4 regions of the Anoxybacillus sp. TBDG-1 genome follow, and region 3 is predicted to be linked to each of the others. Evidence: riboswitches for the same ligand, from Rfam matches in the RefSeq annotation. Region 3 holds a riboswitch; each other region holds the start of a gene.
What was found. A riboswitch is a leader RNA that binds a small molecule or an ion and turns the genes downstream of it on or off. The one in region 3 is predicted to bind S-adenosylmethionine.
Positions count from the first base shown of each region.

Region 1 (5,045 bases), on a different contig from region 3:
ATTTTCGTGCCTGCAGGAACGTGGCATAACTTGATTAACACGGGCAACGTTCCACTTAAACTGTACTCGATTTATGCCCCACCACAACACCCAGCTGGAACGGTGCATCCGACAAAAGCAGATGCCCTTGCGGCAGAACGATAAGAGACTTGGGGCGATGCCTCAAGTCTCTTACTTGTATTGTCCAATAAGCTCTTGATAGGATGACATGCGACTTTTCGGACAGCTCTTTACGACATTTCTTTTTGTCGTTTCATTGAACTACCGCTAGGCTAAAGCCATAGCGGATTCCTACGAACACCGAAGTCCCCTTCGGTTATTTAGTAGGCGATCCCCACAGTTCCTGCGGCTAGGGCTTACATCCCCTAGCCTAAAGGCATAGGGGTTTTACGCCCAATCATATAAAAGCCCCATATTTCACTTCTGCTTCTCCGACTTTCCAAGATAACTTGCTGAAATCAATTCCCCCTAAAATGAGACCGACAAGGGGCATAATAATGTCATTGACGAGGGAAGAAACAATTTTTCCAAATGCCCCACTAATAATCACTCCGACAGCTAAGTCGATGACGTTGCCTCGTATAGCGAATTTTTTAAACTCGTTCCACATCGGAATCCCTCCATTAAAATGATACAGCTAAAAGGCTTAAGTTTCCGTACTCGTATTCTCGGAATAAAACATGTGGCGAGCGATTGCCGGCTCCGTAAGCAATCCAGTACGGTGCTAAATGTTCTTGAGTCGGGACGGCTTGTTTAGCATAAGGGGCTTTTTCTTCATAGTGAAACACATCTTCACTATGGGCAGATGACTGGGCAAGCAACCAATCATCAAAGGCGACAGCCCAACAATCTACTTTTGTCCGTTCTTCCCAACGAAGCGCCATTAAATTATGCACTGTGCCACCACTACCGATGATCATGACACCTTCGTCACGCAACGGGCGTAACGCTTTACCAAGTTGAAATAGCTGCTTTGGTGTCCACGAAGGAACAACGGATGCCTGAACAATTGGAACGTTTGCTTTTGGAAATAGTCGGCTTAACAATACCCATGAGCCGTGGTCAAGTCCACGCTTCTCGTCGATATTGACGATGGGGGAGACGTGCCTCAGATGATGTTGGACGCGTTTGGCCCATTCGACTGAACCTTGTGCAGCATAAGTTACTTCATACAATTCACGTGGGAAACTGGAAAAATCATAAATCATTTCATACGTTCCGTCAATCGATGAAACGGTCGGTTGACGCGTCGTCCAATGTGCAGTAAATACAACGATTGCTTTTGCATCTATGCGTTTACCGAAAGTGGTTAAAAACGATGCATATGCGCTATCTTCAATAGCTAACATTGGTGATCCGTGCGCGAGAAATAAAGCAGTCATTATATTCCTCCTTCACTTTTGCCCCCACTTTACCATATATCGTTTTGATTTGTCTATTTTTACATGTGAAGTGCAAATATATGTGCCATATCTTTGATGGGATGCATGCTGTTTGTTGTTGAAAGGGGAATAAAAAACAGTTGCAATTTTGTTGGAAATGATGTACATTAATTAAAAATCAGAAAATTCGATATTGTTTTGCGTTCTTATCGAGAGAAGCGGAGGGACTGGCCCGATGAAGCTTCAGCAACCAGCCGGAAACGGTCAGGTGCTAAATCCAGCGAATTGGCGTTCAATTCGGAAGATAAGAAGAAGCGATTGTCTATGGACAAAAAAGCCTTCTTCTTTGAAGGCTTTTATTTTTTAGAAAGGAAGAGAGCGAATGAGTCATATCGAAACACGGTTAGCGCAAATTGGCAATCGAAGCGAGACAGCGACGGGGACGGTCAATCCGCCAGTATATTTTTCAACGGCGTATCGTCATGAAGGAATCGGACAATCGACAGGGTACGATTACATTCGAACCGGCAACCCGACAAGGCATATTGTCGAAGAAGCGATTGCACAGCTAGAAGAAGGAGATCAAGGTTTCGCTTGTAGTTCAGGCATGGCAGCGATTCAAACGGTGTTTGCGTTGTTTGAAAGCGGCGACCATTTTCTCGTTTCTGCCGATTTATATGGCGGGACGTATCGTTTGTTTGAAAAAGGATGGCGCAAATGCGGCATGACGTTTACATACGTCGATTTTCGCGATGTTGATGCGGTAAAGGCATATGTGACTGAAAAAACAAAAGCGATTTTTTTAGAGACGCCAACGAACCCTTTAATGCAAGAAGCGGACATCGAAGCGGTCGCGGCGTTTGCGAAACAACATGGGCTGCTTCTTATCGTCGATAATACGTTTTACACCCCTGTACTGCAAAAGCCGCTCACAAAAGGAGCCGATATCGTCGTTCATAGCGCGACGAAATATTTAGGTGGACATAACGATGTGCTTGCCGGGCTCATTGTCGCCAAAGGAAAACAATTGTGTGAACAGCTGGCGATGTATCATAACGCCATCGGTGCGGTGTTGTCTCCGTTTGATTCATGGCTGTTAATTCGCGGCATGAAGACGCTTGCGCTTCGCATGCGCCAGCACGAACAAAACGCAAAGGCGATATATGAATTTTTAGTCGAACATGAAGATGTGACGGACGTATTGTATCCGGGAAGAGGGGGAATGTTGTCGTTTCGCGTGCGCGATGAAAAGTGGGTGAATGCTTTTTTACGAAGCTTAAAGCTTATTACGTTTGCGGAAAGTTTAGGCGGTGTCGAAAGTTTTATTACGTATCCAGCGACGCAAACGCATATGGATATTCCAGAGGATGTTCGCATCGCCAATGGGGTGTGTAATCGACTGTTACGTTTTTCGGTCGGCATTGAACACGTTGACGATTTAATTGCCGATTTAACACAAGCGTTTCAACGCATGAAAGAGGTGTAAAAGATGGATGTGCAAACGCAACTCGTTCACAATAAATGGCAGATTGACGCGCAAACGGGCGCGGTGAGCGTCCCGATTCATCATGCGTCAACATTTCATCAGTTCGATTTTGATACGTTTGGAAAGTACGATTATAGCCGTTCGGGCAATCCGACGCGCGAGGCGTTAGAGGAGACGATTGCGGAATTAGAAGGTGGAGTGAGCGGTTTTGCGTTCGCTTCTGGCATGGCTGCCATTTCAACAGCATTTTTGTTGTTGTCAAAAGGGGATCACGTATTAATTACCGATGATGTGTATGGCGGAACGTATCGCATCTTCACCGATGTATTGAGCCGATTTGGGATTGAGCATACGTTTGTTGATATGACCGATTTAGATGCGGTAGCGCGTCACATTCGTCCGAATACGAAAGTCATTTATATGGAAACGCCATCGAACCCGCTATTGAAAATTACAGATATTCGCGGAGTTGTGAAGCTTGCCAAAGCGCACGGTTGTTTGACGTTTTTAGATAATACGTTTGCGACGCCTATTTTGCAGCGGCCGCTTGATCTCGGTGTCGATGTCGTTTTGCATAGCGCAACGAAATTTTTAGCGGGGCATAGCGATGTTGTGGCAGGGTTAGCGGTTGTAAAAGATGCGCGCTTGGCGAGAGAGCTGCGCAAACTGCAATATTCGTTCGGGGCGGTGCTTGGCGTGCAAGATGCGTGGCTTGTGCTGCGCGGGCTAAAAACGCTGCACGTTCGGCTCGATTACGCTTCCCGTTCGGCGATGCAGCTTGCGCAGTTTTTACATCGTCATCCGAAAGTGGCGCACGTGTATTATCCAGGGCTTTCGCATCATGAAGGGCACGTCATTCATCGCGATCAAGCGCGCGGGTTTGGTGCGGTGTTGTCATTTGAACTGGAAGATGAACAAGCGGTGCGGACGTTTGTCAAATATGCGCACATTCCGGTATTTGCGGTCAGTTTAGGAGCTGTGGAGTCGATTTTATCGTACCCGGCAAAAATGTCGCATGCGGCGATGCCGAAAGCAGAACGCCACCGCCGCGGCATTACAGACGGCTTGTTGCGCATAAGCGTCGGACTCGAGGCGATCGATGATTTAATTGCTGATTTTGAACAGGCGTTATCATATGTATAGGCTAGGCATATCGCCTAGCCTTAGCTAATTTGGTCGAGGGCACCGCGTTGTAGCTGTTGCTCGACCATGCGATCGAGTTGTTGGATTTTTTTCAAAGCGAGTTCGTCATCGATTTGGCGATAATGATGTTTACCACCCGGTTCTTCATCTGCTTCATCGGCGAGTTTTACGATCGTTTGAAGCGGTTTTCGTTTTAGCTCTCCTTCTGGAAGATACGAATCGGTATGAAGCAAAATGGCGAGGGCGATTTCTTTCGCATGTTGAGGATGTTCACCGAGTCGAATAAGCAATTTGTGCGCTCGCTCCGCCCCTTTAATCGCATGAATGTCGTTTTGTTTATATGTTTCGTAGTCCCATGTTCCGTTTGAGTACCATTCATAATGACCGATATCGTGAAGCAATGCAGCTTTTGTCGCTAAATCAACATTGACTCCATATTGCAGGGCAAGGCGATACGCATGATATGCGGTCGCAATAGCGTGCGCGACGCCTGAACGTTTCAAATATTTTTGAGTGATGGGGTGGAGGAAGATGTCAGTTAATGTGACACGTCTCATCGTGCATGCCCCCTTTTTTGTTTTTCTAATTATCATACCATGTTTTATTTAAGGAAAGCAATACATATTTTTTCTATTTTTCCTTCATACTAAGTGAAAAAAGGTTTGGAGGACGCATATGTTTTTATCATTATTATTATCAATGATGACAGCGTTTTCGTTCAATGGGCATGCTTGCACGAAAAAATTGGATGAAGCAAATGTGCAACTGTGTGGAAAAGAAGATGGAGATTGGGTGCGTCATTTTACGCTTCACGTCGGAAAAGCGACGTATGCGTTTCCAGAATGGGAACATATCAATGACCCGAAAGCGACTCCGCAATTGTATTCTGTTGATGTGACGGACGATGGAAAGGAAGATGTCGTCGTTTTTCTCGTGAAAGCGCGCGGCAACGGCACGTATAAAAATGAAGTGCACGTATTTGCACATCACGAAAACGGCATAGAAGAAATGATCGTCGAAGATCCGCGCACCGT
Region 1 covers NZ_JBTZSY010000007.1:46,120-51,164, reverse strand. Annotated here, with positions in the region: partial or broken gene ACYQY7_RS03760 (cupin domain-containing protein) at 1-144, shown strand, start outside; partial or broken gene mscL (large conductance mechanosensitive channel protein MscL) at 401-610, opposite strand; gene ACYQY7_RS03750 (DODA-type extradiol aromatic ring-opening family dioxygenase) at 624-1,382, opposite strand; SAM riboswitch class I at 1,586-1,693, shown strand; gene ACYQY7_RS03745 (methionine biosynthesis PLP-dependent protein) at 1,765-2,868, shown strand; gene metC (cystathionine beta-lyase) at 2,872-4,011, shown strand; gene ACYQY7_RS03735 (HD domain-containing protein) at 4,032-4,568, opposite strand; gene ACYQY7_RS03730 (hypothetical protein) at 4,687-5,045, shown strand, end outside.
Region 1: it holds a riboswitch for S-adenosylmethionine, as region 3 does, so the genes downstream of both, ACYQY7_RS03745 (methionine biosynthesis PLP-dependent protein) here and mtnK (S-methyl-5-thioribose kinase) in region 3, are expected to answer to the same signal.

Region 2 (5,045 bases), on a different contig from region 3:
TTACGACACCAGATCCGAGCTATCATAACCTCATCTATGCAGACATCGGAGCGGCAGCGTATATTGTGAAAGCACGTGTGCAGTTGTTACGTGATTTAGGACCAGCGATTAGCCCGTTCAACGCATTTCAGTTTAATTTAGGGATTGAAACGTTACACGTACGCATGAAAGAACATATTGCAAACACGAGAAAAATTGTTGAGTATTTAGACAAACATCCAGCAGTCAATTGGGTGTTGTACCCTGAACATGACAATCACCCAGCAAAAGAGCTAGCGAAAAAATATATGCCAAAAGGGGCGGGAGCAGTCGTCGTTTTTGGCATTCAAGGAGGAAGGGAAGCAGGAGCTGCACTTATTAACAATGTGAAGCTTTGGTCGCATGTGGCAAACGTTGGAGATGCGAAAAGTTTAATTATTCATCCAGCAAGCACGACGCATCAACAACTAAGCATGGAAGATTTACAAGCATCTGGTGTAACAGAAGATATGATTCGTTTATCTATTGGTATTGAAAATGTAGAGGATTTAATCGAAGACTTAGAACAAGCGATTGAAGCGGCGACAGGTGTCCGTTCCGTATATTCGCAAGTGTAGGCATGAAAGGTGCTAGTTATATATTCCGACTAGCACCTTTCATTATTATGAGTTGCAATCGTAGCGTTTGAGCGACCGCTCCTGTTCGTGACAAAACCTCTAATTTTTCGAAAATAGAAGAAGAATATAATTAAAGTGTTCATTATATAATTCGTAAAGCGTTTAACTTCATTTTTTAAACTGTGGGGGCTGATCTAGAGGCGTGAGTACATCTTGGATGAGCCCCTTGCATTTCCGTAAACATTTCCGTAAAACAAAACAGTTTATTGTTCGTCGCTTGACATCCGAAAAGTAATGATTGACTATGTTATATATTCGGTTCATCTCATTGTGTGGCTAAAATAGTTAAAAAAATGTTATTGACACTGTCCTTCTTTCGATGATATACTCACATTCGTAGTTTAAAAAGTTTCTTAAGTGTATTAAAACGTTAACTGAATAAAGTGTTTGAACGCGCTCTTATCAAGAGAGGTGGAGGGATGTGCCCGATGAAACCCGGCAACCGTCAGCGCTGCTGAAATGGTGCCAATTCACACAAAGCGTTTGCTTTGAGAGATAAGAGACAGAATGGATGATGACGCCTTTCTGTTCTCTTGAGCAGAAAGGCTTTTTTCATGGAAGGAAGGTGACAGCATGATTACTTTATCAAACGTAACGAAAGTATACAAAGCAGCAAGTGGGCATGTGACGGCGGTTGATCGTGTAAACTTGCATATCGAACAAGGGGAAATTTTCGGCATCATCGGTTATAGTGGAGCAGGAAAAAGTTCGCTCATTCGGCTATTAAATGGATTAGAAAAGCCGACGAGCGGTGAAGTGATTGTTGATGGGAAAGATATGGGGAAAATTAGTGGGAAACAATTACGACAAGCGCGTCAGCAAATCGGGATGATTTTCCAACATTTTAATTTACTTTGGTCGCGAACAGTGCGTGAAAATATTGCTTTCCCGTTAGAAATTGCGGGTGTGCCGAAAGAGGAACGGATGAAGCGTGTCGATGAGCTCATTCAACTCGTTGGTTTGCAAGGAAGAGAACATGCGTATCCGTCACAACTGAGCGGAGGACAAAAGCAGCGTGTCGGCATTGCGCGCGCATTAGCGAACAACCCGAAAGTGTTATTATGTGACGAAGCAACGTCGGCGCTTGATCCACAAACGACCGATTCAATTTTAGATTTGCTTGTTGACATTAACAAACGTCTCGGTTTAACGATTGTATTAATTACACACGAAATGCACGTTATTCGTAAAATTTGTGATCGTGTAGCGGTAATGGAAAACGGAAAAATTGTCGAAATGGGCGAAGTGCTTCACGTGTTCCGTAAGCCAGAACAACCGATTACGAAACGATTCGTCCAACAAGTGACGGAGCCGGAGGAGACGAAAGAGGCGATGTTGCATCTTCTTGAACGTTATCCGAATGGAAAAGTCGTTCAGCTTACGTTTGTCGGCGAAGCGACTGAGCAACCGCTCATCACGCAACTCATTCGCCAATTTGATTTAAACGTGAATATTTTACAAGGGAAAATTTCGCAGACGCATCATGGTTCATATGGGGTGTTGTTCATTCATTTAGACGGTGCGAATGAAGAAATTGAGCAAGCGCTCGCTTTTATTCGCCAGCAAGAAGTTGAAGTGGAGGTGTTGGCGAATGTCCAATGAACTATTTCCGAACATCGTTTGGGATAAAATATGGGCGGCAACGATGGAAACGTTGTATATGACGGGTATCTCCGTAGCAGCGACGTTTGTGCTCGGTATTTTGCTCGGATTGTTGCTGTTTTTAACGTCTAAGGGAAATATATGGGAAAATCGTTTGGTTAACGGTGTGATTGCATCGTTCGTCAACATTTTCCGCTCCATCCCGTTCATTATTTTAATTATTTTGCTCATCCCGTTTACAAAGCTTGTTGTCGGTACAATTCTTGGGGCAAATGCCGCGTTGCCTGCACTAATTATTGGTGCCGCGCCGTTTTATGCACGCATGGTTGAAATTGCGCTTCGTGAAATTGATAAAGGTGTCATTGAAGCGGCAAAAGCGATGGGAGCGACGACAACAACAATTATTTGGAAAGTACTTCTTCCAGAAGCGCTCCCTGCCCTTGTATCCGGGATTACGGTAACTGCGATCGCGCTCGTTGGTTACACAGCGATGGCAGGAGTTGTTGGGGCTGGGGGGCTTGGAAACTTAGCGTATTTAGAAGGATTTCAACGCAACAATAACGACGTCACGTTCGTTGCAACAGTGCTCATTTTAGTCATTGTCTTCATTATTCAGTTTATTGGTGACTTTGTCACTTCTAAAATAGATAAACGATAAAAAGGAGGAAGAAACAGATGAAAAAATGGATCTCTTTACTTGTTGCTACAGTTGTTGTATTAGCACTTGCTGCTTGCGGAAACAGCGAAGGTGCGGAAGAAAAAACGAATAAGCTTGTTGTTGGGGCATCAAACGTGCCACATGCGGAAATTTTAGAACAAGCAAAACCGATTTTAAAAGAAAAAGGAATTGAATTAGAAATTGTGACATTCCAAGACTACGTATTACCGAACAAAGCGTTAGCGGATAAAGAGTTAGATGCGAACTATTTCCAACACATTCCTTATTTAGAAGCGCAAATGAAAGAACATGGCTATGACTTTGTAAATGCTGGTGGTATTCATATTGAGCCAATCGGCGTATACTCTAAAAAATATAAAAGCCTTGAAGAGCTACCAAACGGTGCGAAAATTATTATGAGCAACTCGGTTGCTGACCACGGTCGCATTTTATCGATGCTTGAAGAAAAAGGGTTAATTAAGTTAAAAGAAGGCGTTGACAAAACGAAGGCAACTGTTGATGATATCGTTGAAAATCCGAAAAATTTAGTGTTTGAAGCAGATGTCGAAGCAGGATTGCTTCCACAAGTATATAAAAACAACGAAGGAGATGCAGTATTAATTAATGCAAACTATGCGTTAGATGCTGGTTTAGATCCAGCAAAAGATCCGATTGCAGTTGAGTCACCGGAAAACAACCCATACGTGAACATTATTGCCGTTCGCAAAGGTGACGAAAAACGTAAAGAAATTCAAACGCTCGTTGAAGTATTACAATCAAAAGACATTCAAGACTTCATCTTACAAAAGTATAACGGCGCAGTTATTCCAGCGACAAAATAAGGATGTCCAATCGGGCATCCTTTTATATTTTTCGAAAAACGACGCATGATAAAAAGGAAGGAGGAGTGCATATGTCGATGGAACAATTTTTACACGAATATAAGCAAGGGTTAGGAACGTTTACGCAACATATGCCGAAAGTTGGGCAAACGTTTAACGCGTTTACAGAAGCATGTTTTGCAGAGGGTGAGTTGTCGAAAAAAGAAAAGCAGTTAATCGCATTGGGCATTAGTGTCGCCAAGCAAGATGAATATTGCACCATCTATCATACGAAAGGGTGTATTGATGAAGGAGCGACAGAAGAAGAAATATTTGAAGCGTGCGCGGTCGCCTCAGCTTTAGCTGGCGGGGCGACGATGGGCCAAGCGGTTACGCTCGTTCAACAATGTGTTAATGAATTTACTCGCATGCATTAAAAGGATAGGGGACTCCTATCCTTTTTTACATACGTGATCAAGTAAACAAACTTTAGAAACAAAAAAGTATCAAAATACTTGCAATAAGGTTGCTAATACTTTTCATCTGTTATAAAATTGTAATGAGAATAAAATGAGAATTACGTTTTATGAACATAAGTGAAACTGGAGGTATTTTTTTATGGCAACATTAACGATTAGAGATCTTCACGTTGCAATTGACGGAAAAGAAATTTTAAAAGGTGTTAACCTTGAAATTAAAGGCGGCGAGTTCCATGCAATCATGGGACCGAACGGAACGGGGAAATCGACGTTATCTGCGGCCATTATGGGTCATCCAAAATATGAAGTAACGAAAGGAAGCATTACATTAGATGGTCAAGATGTATTAGAAATGGAAGTAGACGAGCGTGCTCGTGCTGGGTTGTTTTTAGCGATGCAATATCCGAGTGAAATTAGCGGTGTGACAAATGCCGACTTCTTGCGTTCAGCGATTAATGCGCGTCGTGGAGAAGGAAACGAAATTTCATTAATGAAATTTATTCGTCAACTAGATGAAAAAATGGCGTTTTTAGAAATGAATCCAGATATGGCGCATCGTTATTTAAATGAAGGATTTTCAGGCGGAGAGAAAAAGAGAAATGAAATTTTACAATTAATGATGTTGCAACCGAAAATTGCGATTTTAGATGAAATTGACTCAGGTCTTGACATTGATGCACTAAAAGTTGTTGCAAAAGGTGTCAATGAAATGCGCAGCAACGACTTCGGCTGTTTAATCATTACGCACTATCAACGTTTATTAAACTACATTACGCCAGATTACGTGCATGTTATGATGCAAGGACGCATCGTAAAATCAGGTGGTCCA
Region 2 covers NZ_JBTZSY010000024.1:21,661-26,705, forward strand. Annotated here, with positions in the region: gene ACYQY7_RS08690 (O-acetylhomoserine aminocarboxypropyltransferase/cysteine synthase family protein) at 1-596, shown strand, start outside; SAM riboswitch class I at 1,053-1,158, shown strand; gene ACYQY7_RS08695 (methionine ABC transporter ATP-binding protein) at 1,230-2,258, shown strand; gene ACYQY7_RS08700 (methionine ABC transporter permease) at 2,248-2,916, shown strand; gene ACYQY7_RS08705 (MetQ/NlpA family ABC transporter substrate-binding protein) at 2,934-3,758, shown strand; gene ACYQY7_RS08710 (carboxymuconolactone decarboxylase family protein) at 3,830-4,174, shown strand; gene sufC (Fe-S cluster assembly ATPase SufC) at 4,356-5,045, shown strand, end outside.
Region 2: it holds a riboswitch for S-adenosylmethionine, as region 3 does, so the genes downstream of both, ACYQY7_RS08695 (methionine ABC transporter ATP-binding protein) here and mtnK (S-methyl-5-thioribose kinase) in region 3, are expected to answer to the same signal.

Region 3 (5,045 bases):
CAAACCCGATCCCTGGGGCGACCGCAACGTGCGCTTTTTTGAGCAACAGGTCGGCAAACGTTTCTGACGTATAGCCGTTTGGCACCGGCAGCCAAGCGAAAAACGAACCTGATGGCGCTTGGACGTCCCAGCCGATGTCACGTAAAGCATGAATAAACGTATTTCGCCTTGCTTCATATGTGGCAACAAGCTCAGCGACACACTGTTGCGACTCGAGTAGCGCGACTGCTGCCGCTTCTTGAATAGCACCGAACATGCTGACGTACAAATGGTCTTGGAGCACGTTGATCGCTTCAATCATGCTTTCGTTGCCGACCGCAAAGCCGATGCGCCACCCTGCCATATTGTACGTTTTCGAAAACGTATAAATTTCAATGCCGACGTCTTTTGCCCCTTCGACTTGTAAAAAGCTGACCGGCTTTTTCCCATCAAAGCCAATCGCCCCGTATGCAAAATCGTGCACGACAGCGATATGATGTTTTTCAGCAAATGAAACGGTTTCTTGAAAAAACGATTGCGTTGCTGTCGCGCCTGTCGGATTGTTCGGATAGTTTAAAAACATGAGTTTTGCTTCGCGAACGACGTCTTTGTTTAGCTCATCGTAGTTTGGCAAAAAGCTGTTTTCCGCCCGCAACGGCATCATTTCCATGCGCGCCCGCGCAAGCACGACCCCCGACCAATAGTCTGGATAACCGGGATCGGGAACGAGTACGACATCGCCCGGGTTTAATAAACAAAGCGGCATTTCGACAAGCCCTGCTTTTCCGCCAAATAAAATGGCGACTTCTTTTTCTGGATCAATCGTCACCCCGTATTCGCGTTCGTAAAACGTAGCGACCGCCTCTTTTAAAAACGAATAGCCGCGAAACGGCGAATATTTATGATACATCGGCTTTGCCACCGCCTGTTGCATCGCGCGCACAATATGTGCAGGCGTCGGCTGATCGGGATTTCCTTGTCCGAGATTAATGACATCGCGCCCTTCAGCGATGACCGCCTGTACGTTTTGCACGAGCGAGGCGAAAAATTGCTTCGGTAGTTGTTGTAACACGTTTGATTGTGGAAATATATTCATTTTTTTCACACCTACTTCACAAAAAGGTTGAAATTCTAGTCAAGTATCATATATCGTAAAAATCAAAATGTAAAGAAAATTTTTTGTTGAGGTGAATGATATGAACATCGCTTGCATACAAATGGACATTGCGTTTGGAACACCCGAAAAAAATAAACAAACCGCCTTGCGCTACATCGAACAAATCGCTCGTGACGTTGACGTCGTCGTTTTGCCTGAACTATGGACGACAGGCTATGATTTAACGAGGCTTGCTCGTATTGCCGATGAAAACGGGGAAGAAACAAAAGCGTTTCTTTCCGAACTTGCCCGCACGTACGATGTACATATCGTCGGCGGATCGGTCGCGAAAAAAACGAACGAACGAATGACAAATACGATGTATGTCGTCAACCGAAACGGCGACGTCGTTGGCGAATATAGTAAACTTCATTTGTTCCAATTGATGGATGAGCATTTGTATTTGCAAGCTGGAGAAACGATGGGGCTATTTTCGCTCGATGAAACGACGTGCGCCGGCGTCATTTGTTACGACATTCGTTTTCCAGAATGGATTCGCGCGCATGCGCTGCATGGTGCAGAAGTATTATTTGTCGTTGCGGAATGGCCGCTTTCTCGCCTTCATCATTGGCGTACGCTATTAACGGCGCGGGCGATCGAAAATCAATGTTACGTCGTCGCTTGCAACCGCTCGGGAAAAGACCCGAACAACGTGTTTGCTGGACATTCGCTGATCATTGATCCGTGGGGAAACGTGCTTGTTGAAGGGGACGAACAAAAAGGGATCATTGCGGCGAATATTGACATAAACGAAGTGCAACATGCGCGCGGGCACATCCCGATTTTTTCCGATCGTCGCCCAGATGTGTATAAAATTTTTGAAAAAAAGGATTGACAAACGAGCATAAAGCGATGTATGATTCGAATCAAGCGAATTCACGAAACGTTTTCACTGTTTAGAACATTCAAATAACGATAAACACTCTTATCAAGAGCAGGTGGAGGGACGAGCCCGATGAAGCCCGGCAACCGGCGATGACGCACGGTGCTAATTCTTGCAGCAGTAGGCTGAGAGATAAGAGGTGCGAAGCAAACTTCAAACCTCTTTCGTTCAGCGAAAGAGGTTTTTTATTTTGGGAGGAGGCATGTGTATGTACGAACCATTGACAGAACAAAAAGCGATTGCTCTTGCTGTTCGTTTAGGGCTATTTGGGGAAGATGCGCTTCTTTCTAGCGAAGAAATTGGTGATGGGAACTTAAATCTCGTCTTTCGCATCGTCAACGAACGAACAAACGACAGCATCATCATTAAACAAGCGTTGCCGTATGCAAAAGTCGTTGGCGAAAGCTGGCCGCTGACATTAAAACGGGCAACAATTGAAAGCCAAGCGTTGCGCACGTTCGCGAGCTACGTCCCTCACTATGTTCCGAAAGTGTACTATTCCGATGAGACATTAGCTATTACGGTGATGGAAGATTTATCGCATTTACAAATTGCACGCCGCGGGCTGATCGAGGGAAAAACGTTCCCGCGTTTATCGGAACATATTGGCGAATTTGTCGCCAAAACGGCGTTTTACACGTCGGACTTTGGCATGAATCAACAACAAAAAAAGAAGCTCGTACAACAGTTTACAAATCCAGAGCTATGTAAAATTACAGAAGATCTCGTCTTTACTGATCCGTTTTTTGACCACGACACGAACAACTTTGAAACAGAGCTTCGTGCGGATGTCGAACAACTTTGGCAGGATGACGTATTAAAACGCGAAACAGCGAAATTAAAACGGCTTTTTTTAACAAAGGCAGATGTGTTGCTTCATGGCGATTTACATACGGGAAGCATTTTCGCAAGCGACGAGGAAACGAAAGTGATCGATCCGGAATTTGCGTTTTACGGTCCGATCGGCTTCGATTTAGGGCAATTTTTTGCTAATTTACTATTAAACGCCCTTTCTCGTTATGAACGTGACCGCAAACCGCTTTTTGCTCATATTGAAAACACATGGGACGTGTTTACCCGCACGTTTGCTGAGCTTTGGCGCGAAAGCAACGAACCGTATGCGCACACATGTGGCGTGCTTGATGACATCATAAGCGATGCGCTCGTTGAGGCGATCGGCTTTGCGGGCTGTGAAGTCATTCGCCGGACGATCGGGTTGGCGCATGTGGCGGATCTTGATGAATTGCCGCTTGAACACCGACTCCACGCAAAACGCCATGCCCTTCGTCTCGGTCGTGAGCTCATCGTGCAGCGAAACACATTGACGATGAAAGACTTGAAACATCTTGTACAACAAACGGTGCATGTCAACAGCTAGGAGGAACAAAATGAAATCGGTACAATGGCACGATACACATATTACGATTTTAAACCAACAAGCGTTGCCTCATAAGACTGAATATTTAGAATTAAAAAACATAAAAGACGTATGGGACGCGATCGTGACGTTAAAAGTGCGCGGGGCACCAGCAATCGGCATGACTGCCGCCTACGGTTTAGCACTTGCGGCGAAATCATATGAAACCGATGACTTAGCGACATTTCATACCGAACTAAAACGCGACCGTGAATATTTAGCGAGCTCGCGTCCGACCGCCGTCAATTTATTTTGGGCGCTTGATCGGCTTATGAAAAGCGTCGCGCAAGCAAAATCCGTCAACGAAGCGAAAACGACGCTTATTCATGAAGCGATTTGCATACAAATCGAAGATGAAGACGTATGCCGTCGCATCGGCGAACATGCCCTTTCCTTGTTTCAAGACGGCGACTGTATCATGACGATTTGCAATGCTGGGGCGATTGCCACAGCCCGTTACGGCACCGCGCTTGCGCCGTTTCATTTAGCGAAAGAAAAAGGCATGTCGCTTCATGCGTACGCTTGCGAAACACGACCGGTGTTACAAGGAGCAAGACTAACCGCATGGGAACTATCCGAAGCTGGTGTTGATGTGACGCTCATTACAGATAACATGGCGGCACAAACAATGAAAGCAAAGCACATTTCCGCTGTCATCGTCGGGGCGGATCGCATTGCCGCCAACGGCGATACAGCAAACAAAATCGGCACGTTCGGCTTAGCCATTTTAGCGAAAGCGTTCAACATTCCGTTTTACGTCGCCGCTCCGCTATCGACGATCGACTTACAGACGAAAACAGGCGACGACATTCCGATTGAAGAGCGACCGAAAGAAGAAGTCACACATATCGCTGGCGTGCGCATCGCGCCAGATGTGAACGTCTACAATCCGGCATTTGATGTCACACCGCATGAACTCATTACCGGCATCATTACCGAAAAAGGCATCATCTTTGGCGACTACGAAACGAAACTGCCGACATTATTTGAGAAGCAATTTTAATTTTCGCACTTGCGTTGTCCCATATGGTCAAAAAATAACCCACCTTATGCGAGGTGGGTTTCAAACGTTCGTTCTTTTTCTATTTTTTCAATTAATTCGTCAATAAAACGAATCACTTCTGCAGATGCTTGCTCAAGTTCGATCAGTTGCGCTTCGGCACCTTTTATATCCCCTTTGGCGTACGCTTCCGCCGCTTTTTTCGCCGCTGCGTGCACTTTCTCGTGCGGGGCGTTTAACTTTTCGTACGCTGGCGTGCCTTGCAGTTGTTTTTTCGTTTGTTCATCAAAGTACCATTTTCCTAATCGGCATTGATGGTGAGAGGCGACATCTTCCGGGCGAACGTTCTCGTAGCCAACAATCATATTGTAAATGCGCCATTTCCATAATAAATGGTCTGTTTTTGCTAAATGCAATAGCGCTTTCGCAGATAGTTTCACGCTATTTTCATTTACCATATTTAAACGGAAACGGTCGATCGCTTGACTTAATGCATGAACTGTCTTTCCTGTTTTTTCACCAAGCTCGCGCACGTATTCCGTCAATGAAGCAATGGATGACATACGGCTTGCGATTTCATCGACGGCAGCGGCTTGCTCTTCAGCAATCG
Region 3 covers NZ_JBTZSY010000017.1:20,242-25,286, reverse strand. Annotated here, with positions in the region: gene ACYQY7_RS07005 (aminotransferase class I/II-fold pyridoxal phosphate-dependent enzyme) at 1-1,075, opposite strand, end outside; gene ACYQY7_RS07000 (carbon-nitrogen family hydrolase) at 1,176-1,970, shown strand; SAM riboswitch class I at 2,058-2,157, shown strand; gene mtnK (S-methyl-5-thioribose kinase) at 2,227-3,396, shown strand; gene mtnA (S-methyl-5-thioribose-1-phosphate isomerase) at 3,407-4,438, shown strand; gene ACYQY7_RS06985 (methyl-accepting chemotaxis protein) at 4,483-5,045, opposite strand, start outside.

Region 4 (5,045 bases), on a different contig from region 3:
AATCATTTGTGCGGCAAATACAAATGCTCCAAGCACCCCCATCAGCGGCAGTTTTTTTTCATCTGCTTCCATATTTATTTTTTTTAATGAGTAGCTTGCTACACCCGCCGTAGCCCCCCACATCGCCATTCCTACCGCAGGTGAAATGAGCGCATCTGCCATATGCATAGCCAAATCCCCCCTCATGTTTTATTATAGGGGAGATGTATGATTGAAAGCTATTTTATTTTTTCTTTTAGCTTACTTATTATATAATTTTTCGTCTTTTCGTCATAAACACCTTTTTTATTTCCACCAGAAAACATTCGGTTGACCCGTTTCACAGCATCTAACGTTTTTTGACCAAATATCCCATCTTCTGCCCCGCATTTAAAATCGATCGTATTTAGCGCTTGTTGTAAGATGCGCACGTCTTCACCACGATCACCGTATCGTAATACTTTATTCGGAAGTTTGCTTATTAGTTGTTCGATTGGATTTTGTTGTTTTAGTGATTGATTGACCGATTGGGATGGGGGCTTGACTTCTGCTTTGTTTACGTGCTTTTCGATAATTATTTGTTGGTTAGGCTGTAATGTTCGTGGATCGATGTCTGGATTTAGACGAAGTAACGTTTTTACACTTACTCCTGTTTTTTGGCTAATTGCCCATAACGTATCTCCTTGTTGAATGGTATATTGTTTTACCTCTTCTTTGATCTGAACAGTGACGTTTTCTTTTTCATTTAACACTTCTAAGTAGTTAAAGCACGGGCATTGTTTCCATTCATATCCTTTCAGCTCGTTATGTCCTTTGACGTCTTTATAGTTCGGCAAGATGTTGACAAGTGTTTTATATAATGCTTTCAATGATTGTTTTTGCTCATTCGTCGGTTGTTGTGTGCGAAAATCCCCTGTTAAACAAATGCCAATGCAGTATAAGTTATGATTGCCGACATGGTAGCTAATTGTTTCTAAGTCGTTGCAAAAATGAATCGTTCCGTCTTGTTCAATGACGAAATGGTATCCGATTCCTGGCCACCCTTTGCTAACATGATAATTAGCAAATGCAAATGCCGAGCCTGTTTTCGTTAAACTATGATGAATAATAATATGTGTTTTTTGCTGCAGTGTTGTTTTTTTGTACGACTGTCCAGAACGAGTAGGGAGAAGATGACGTATATCTTTTAATTGTGGGAGAGCAAATAGTTCCCTCATTTTGTAGCCTCCTTTTGTTCATTTCTATATACTACTATATGTTTCATAGTAAAAATGGTTTGTACGAAGTCATTAAAAATGAAAAAAGCTGCCGAATAAGCAGGCAGCTTCTTTTCTCGTTTATCCAATTGGTCCACCGAACTGTTCAATGCGTGGATCAACGTTTTTAAATTTTTTAAAGTTTTCGCGGAACTTCGCCGCAAGTTCTTTTGCTTTTTGTTCGTAAGCTTCTTGATCCGCCCATGTGCTTTTTGGTTGTAGCACTTCATCAGGGACACCTGGGACGTGAAGCGGAATGTGTAATCCAAAAATAGGATCTTGAACGGTTTCTACGTTATTTAACTCTCCTTCTAATGCTGCTTTCACCATCGCGCGCGTATACGACAGCTTCATTCGTTCACCAACGCCGTATCCACCACCAGTCCAACCGGTGTTCACTAAAAAGACTTGAACGTCGTGAGCATCGATTTTTTGTCCGAGCATGTCTGCATATCGTGTTGCTGGAAGTGGTAAAAACGGTGAGCCGAAGCATGTAGAGAACGTTGCTTCCGGTGCTGTAATTCCACGCTCCGTACCCGCTAACTTGCTTGTATACCCGCTTAAGAAATGATACATTGCTTGCTCTTTTGTTAGTTTGCTAATTGGTGGCAATACACCGAACGCATCTGCTGTTAAAAAGACGATCGTATGCGGGTGACCAGCAACGCTTGGCTGAACGATATTATCCATCGCTTCAAGCGGGTATGCTGCGCGCGTATTTTCAGTTAACGTCGCATCGTCATAGTTTGGTATGCGTGTGTCTGGATCAATCATGACGTTTTCTAATACAGAGCCGAAGCGAATCGCGTCAAAAATTTGTGGCTCTTTTTCACGTGATAAGTTAATGCACTTGGCATAACATCCGCCTTCAATATTAAAGACACCGTTGTTTGACCAACCGTGCTCATCATCGCCAATTAAGCGACGGTTTGGGTCGGCAGAGAGCGTCGTCTTTCCTGTGCCTGATAAGCCGAAAAAGAGCGCGACATCTCCTTCTTGACCAACGTTTGCTGAGCAGTGCATCGGGAAGATTCCTTGCTCTGGCAATAAGAAGTTCATGACGGAGAAAATCGATTTTTTCATTTCGCCTGCATATTCTGTTCCACCAATGAGCACAGTGCGACGTTCAAACGAGATGATAATAAACGTTTCTGAACGCGTGCCGTCAACCGCTGGATCCGCTTTAAATGTTGGAGCAGAAATGACTGTAAATTGTGGCTTATGCGCTTGTAATTCTTCCGTTGTTGGACGAATGAACAATTGATGAGCAAATAAATTATGCCAAGCAAATTCGTTGACAACTTGAATCGGCAAGCGATAAGCTGGATCGGCACCCGCAAAACCATTAAATACAAACACTTCTTCTTTTGTCATTAAATAATCAACGACTTTATTGTAAAGACGATCAAATACTTCTTCAGAAATTGGTTGATTGACAGTTCCCCAATCAATTTTATGTTTCACGGATGGCTCTTCGACAATATATTTATCCTTCGGGGAGCGACCTGTATATTTTCCTGTTGTTGCACAAATCGCTCCTGATAAAGTAAGAATGCCTTCTTTCCGAGTTAATACTTTCTCTACTAGTCGTGGTACAGATAAGTTATGAAAAACCCCATCCCTTTGTAAGAGTGTCGATAATTTGCTTGTCAGTTCAATGGAATTCATTGGACAAAACCTACCTTTGTTTGATTTATCTTTATGTAAAAAGTATAACACATTTTAATAAATAGTCCATACTAATTAACGTATTTTATTGAATTTATTTTTAAGACTGTTACAGTGGAAAAAACATTGACTCGCTTAATATGGATGTGATATGATGCTGAGATGAACGGATACTCTTATCCCGAGTTGGTGGAGGGAGACAGGCCCGATGAAGCCCAGCAACCGTCACATACGTGAAAAGGTGCTAACCTGTGGCAAGGGGACGCCCTTGAACGATAAGAGTGAAAGGCGCAGACAAATGCAAAAACCTTTCCTCTAAGGGAAAGGTTTTTTTCACGATAGACCATAATAAGAGGGATGAGTACCGTATCATTTTTCATTATACTGAGGAGGAATGTTTGAATGCCTAAACGTCGTCTGTTTACATCTGAATCTGTAACGGAAGGGCATCCGGATAAAATTTGTGACCAAATTTCCGATGCGATTTTAGATGCGATTTTAGCGAATGATCCAAATGCGCGTGTTGCGTGTGAAACGAGCGTAACAACAGGGCTTGTTTTAGTGAGTGGAGAAATTACAACATCTACATATGTAGATATTCCGAAAATTGTTCGTGAGACCATTCGTGAAATTGGCTATACGCGTGCAAAATACGGCTTTGATGCAGATACGTGCGCAGTATTGACATCAATTGATGAACAGTCGCCAGATATCGCCATGGGTGTTGACAAAGCGTTAGAAGCTCGCGAAGGGCAAATGACAGATGAAGAAATCGAGGCGATCGGTGCAGGTGACCAAGGATTAATGTTTGGCTTCGCGTGCAACGAAACGAAAGAGCTTATGCCGCTACCAATTTCTCTTGCACATAAACTTGCACGTCGTTTAGCGGAAGTGCGTAAAGAAGACATTTTACCGTACTTACGTCCAGACGGAAAAACGCAAGTGACAGTTGAGTACGATGAAAACGGCAAACCTGTACGTATCGACACGATCGTTGTTTCAACACAACATCATCCAGAAATTACACAGGATCAAATTGTACGCAACATTAAGGAGCATGTCATTCAACCTGTTGTTCCAGCAGAATTGATCGATGAAAATACAAAATATTTCATCAACCCAACAGGGCGTTTCGTCATCGGTGGTCCACAAGGTGACGCAGGGTTAACAGGACGGAAAATTATCGTTGACACGTATGGTGGTTATGCACGTCACGGCGGCGGGGCGTTCTCAGGAAAAGACCCAACGAAAGTAGACCGTTCGGCAGCATATGCGGCGCGTTACGTAGCGAAAAACATTGTCGCAGCAGGTCTTGCAGATAAATGTGAAGTGCAGTTAGCGTATGCGATCGGTGTGGCGCAACCTGTATCCATTTCAATTGATACGTTCGGCACAGGGAAAGTATCTGAAGATATTTTAATTGAAGTGGTGCGCAACAACTTTGACCTTCGCCCAGCAGGAATCATTAAAATGCTTGATCTTCGCCGTCCAATTTACAAACAAACAGCTGCTTACGGTCACTTTGGTCGTACAGATATTGATCTTCCTTGGGAGCGTACTGATAAGGCAGAAGTGTTAAAACAACAAGCGTTACAGCTAGCGAAGTAAAGAAAGGGGAGAGAGTTACGCCATGTAGCTCTCTCTATTTGTTAGTGAAACGGGGTGAAAACATGTGTGGCTTTGTTGGGGTAATACATGATCAACCAAATCAAATATGTGATGAATGGAAACAGACGTTTCGTCAAATGAATGACGCGATTATTCATCGTGGACCAGATGACGAAGGATATTTTTTCGATGAGCATGTGCATTTTGCTTTTCGCCGTTTGAGCATTATTGATTTAGAGGCAGGTCATCAGCCCCTTTCCTATGAAAATGATCGATATTGGATTATTTTTAATGGAGAAATTTACAACTATATTGAATTGCGCGAGCAGCTTGAGCAAAAAGGATACCAATTTGCGACACATTCAGACACAGAAGTTATTTTAGCTTTATATGCTGAAACAAAAGAGCTTTGTGTTCAACAATTGCGCGGCATGTTTGCTTTCGTCATTTGGGATAAAGAAGAAAAAATAGTATTTGCTGCACGCGATCCGTTTGGTATTAAGCCGTTTTTTTATGCGATTGAAGATGGTCGTT
Region 4 covers NZ_JBTZSY010000010.1:9,373-14,417, forward strand. Annotated here, with positions in the region: gene ACYQY7_RS04650 (energy-coupling factor ABC transporter permease) at 1-168, opposite strand, end outside; gene ACYQY7_RS04655 (N-acetylmuramoyl-L-alanine amidase) at 219-1,196, opposite strand; gene pckA (phosphoenolpyruvate carboxykinase (ATP)) at 1,317-2,903, opposite strand; SAM riboswitch class I at 3,077-3,185, shown strand; gene metK (methionine adenosyltransferase) at 3,306-4,511, shown strand; gene asnB (asparagine synthase (glutamine-hydrolyzing)) at 4,574-5,045, shown strand, end outside.
Region 4: it holds a riboswitch for S-adenosylmethionine, as region 3 does, so the genes downstream of both, metK (methionine adenosyltransferase) here and mtnK (S-methyl-5-thioribose kinase) in region 3, are expected to answer to the same signal.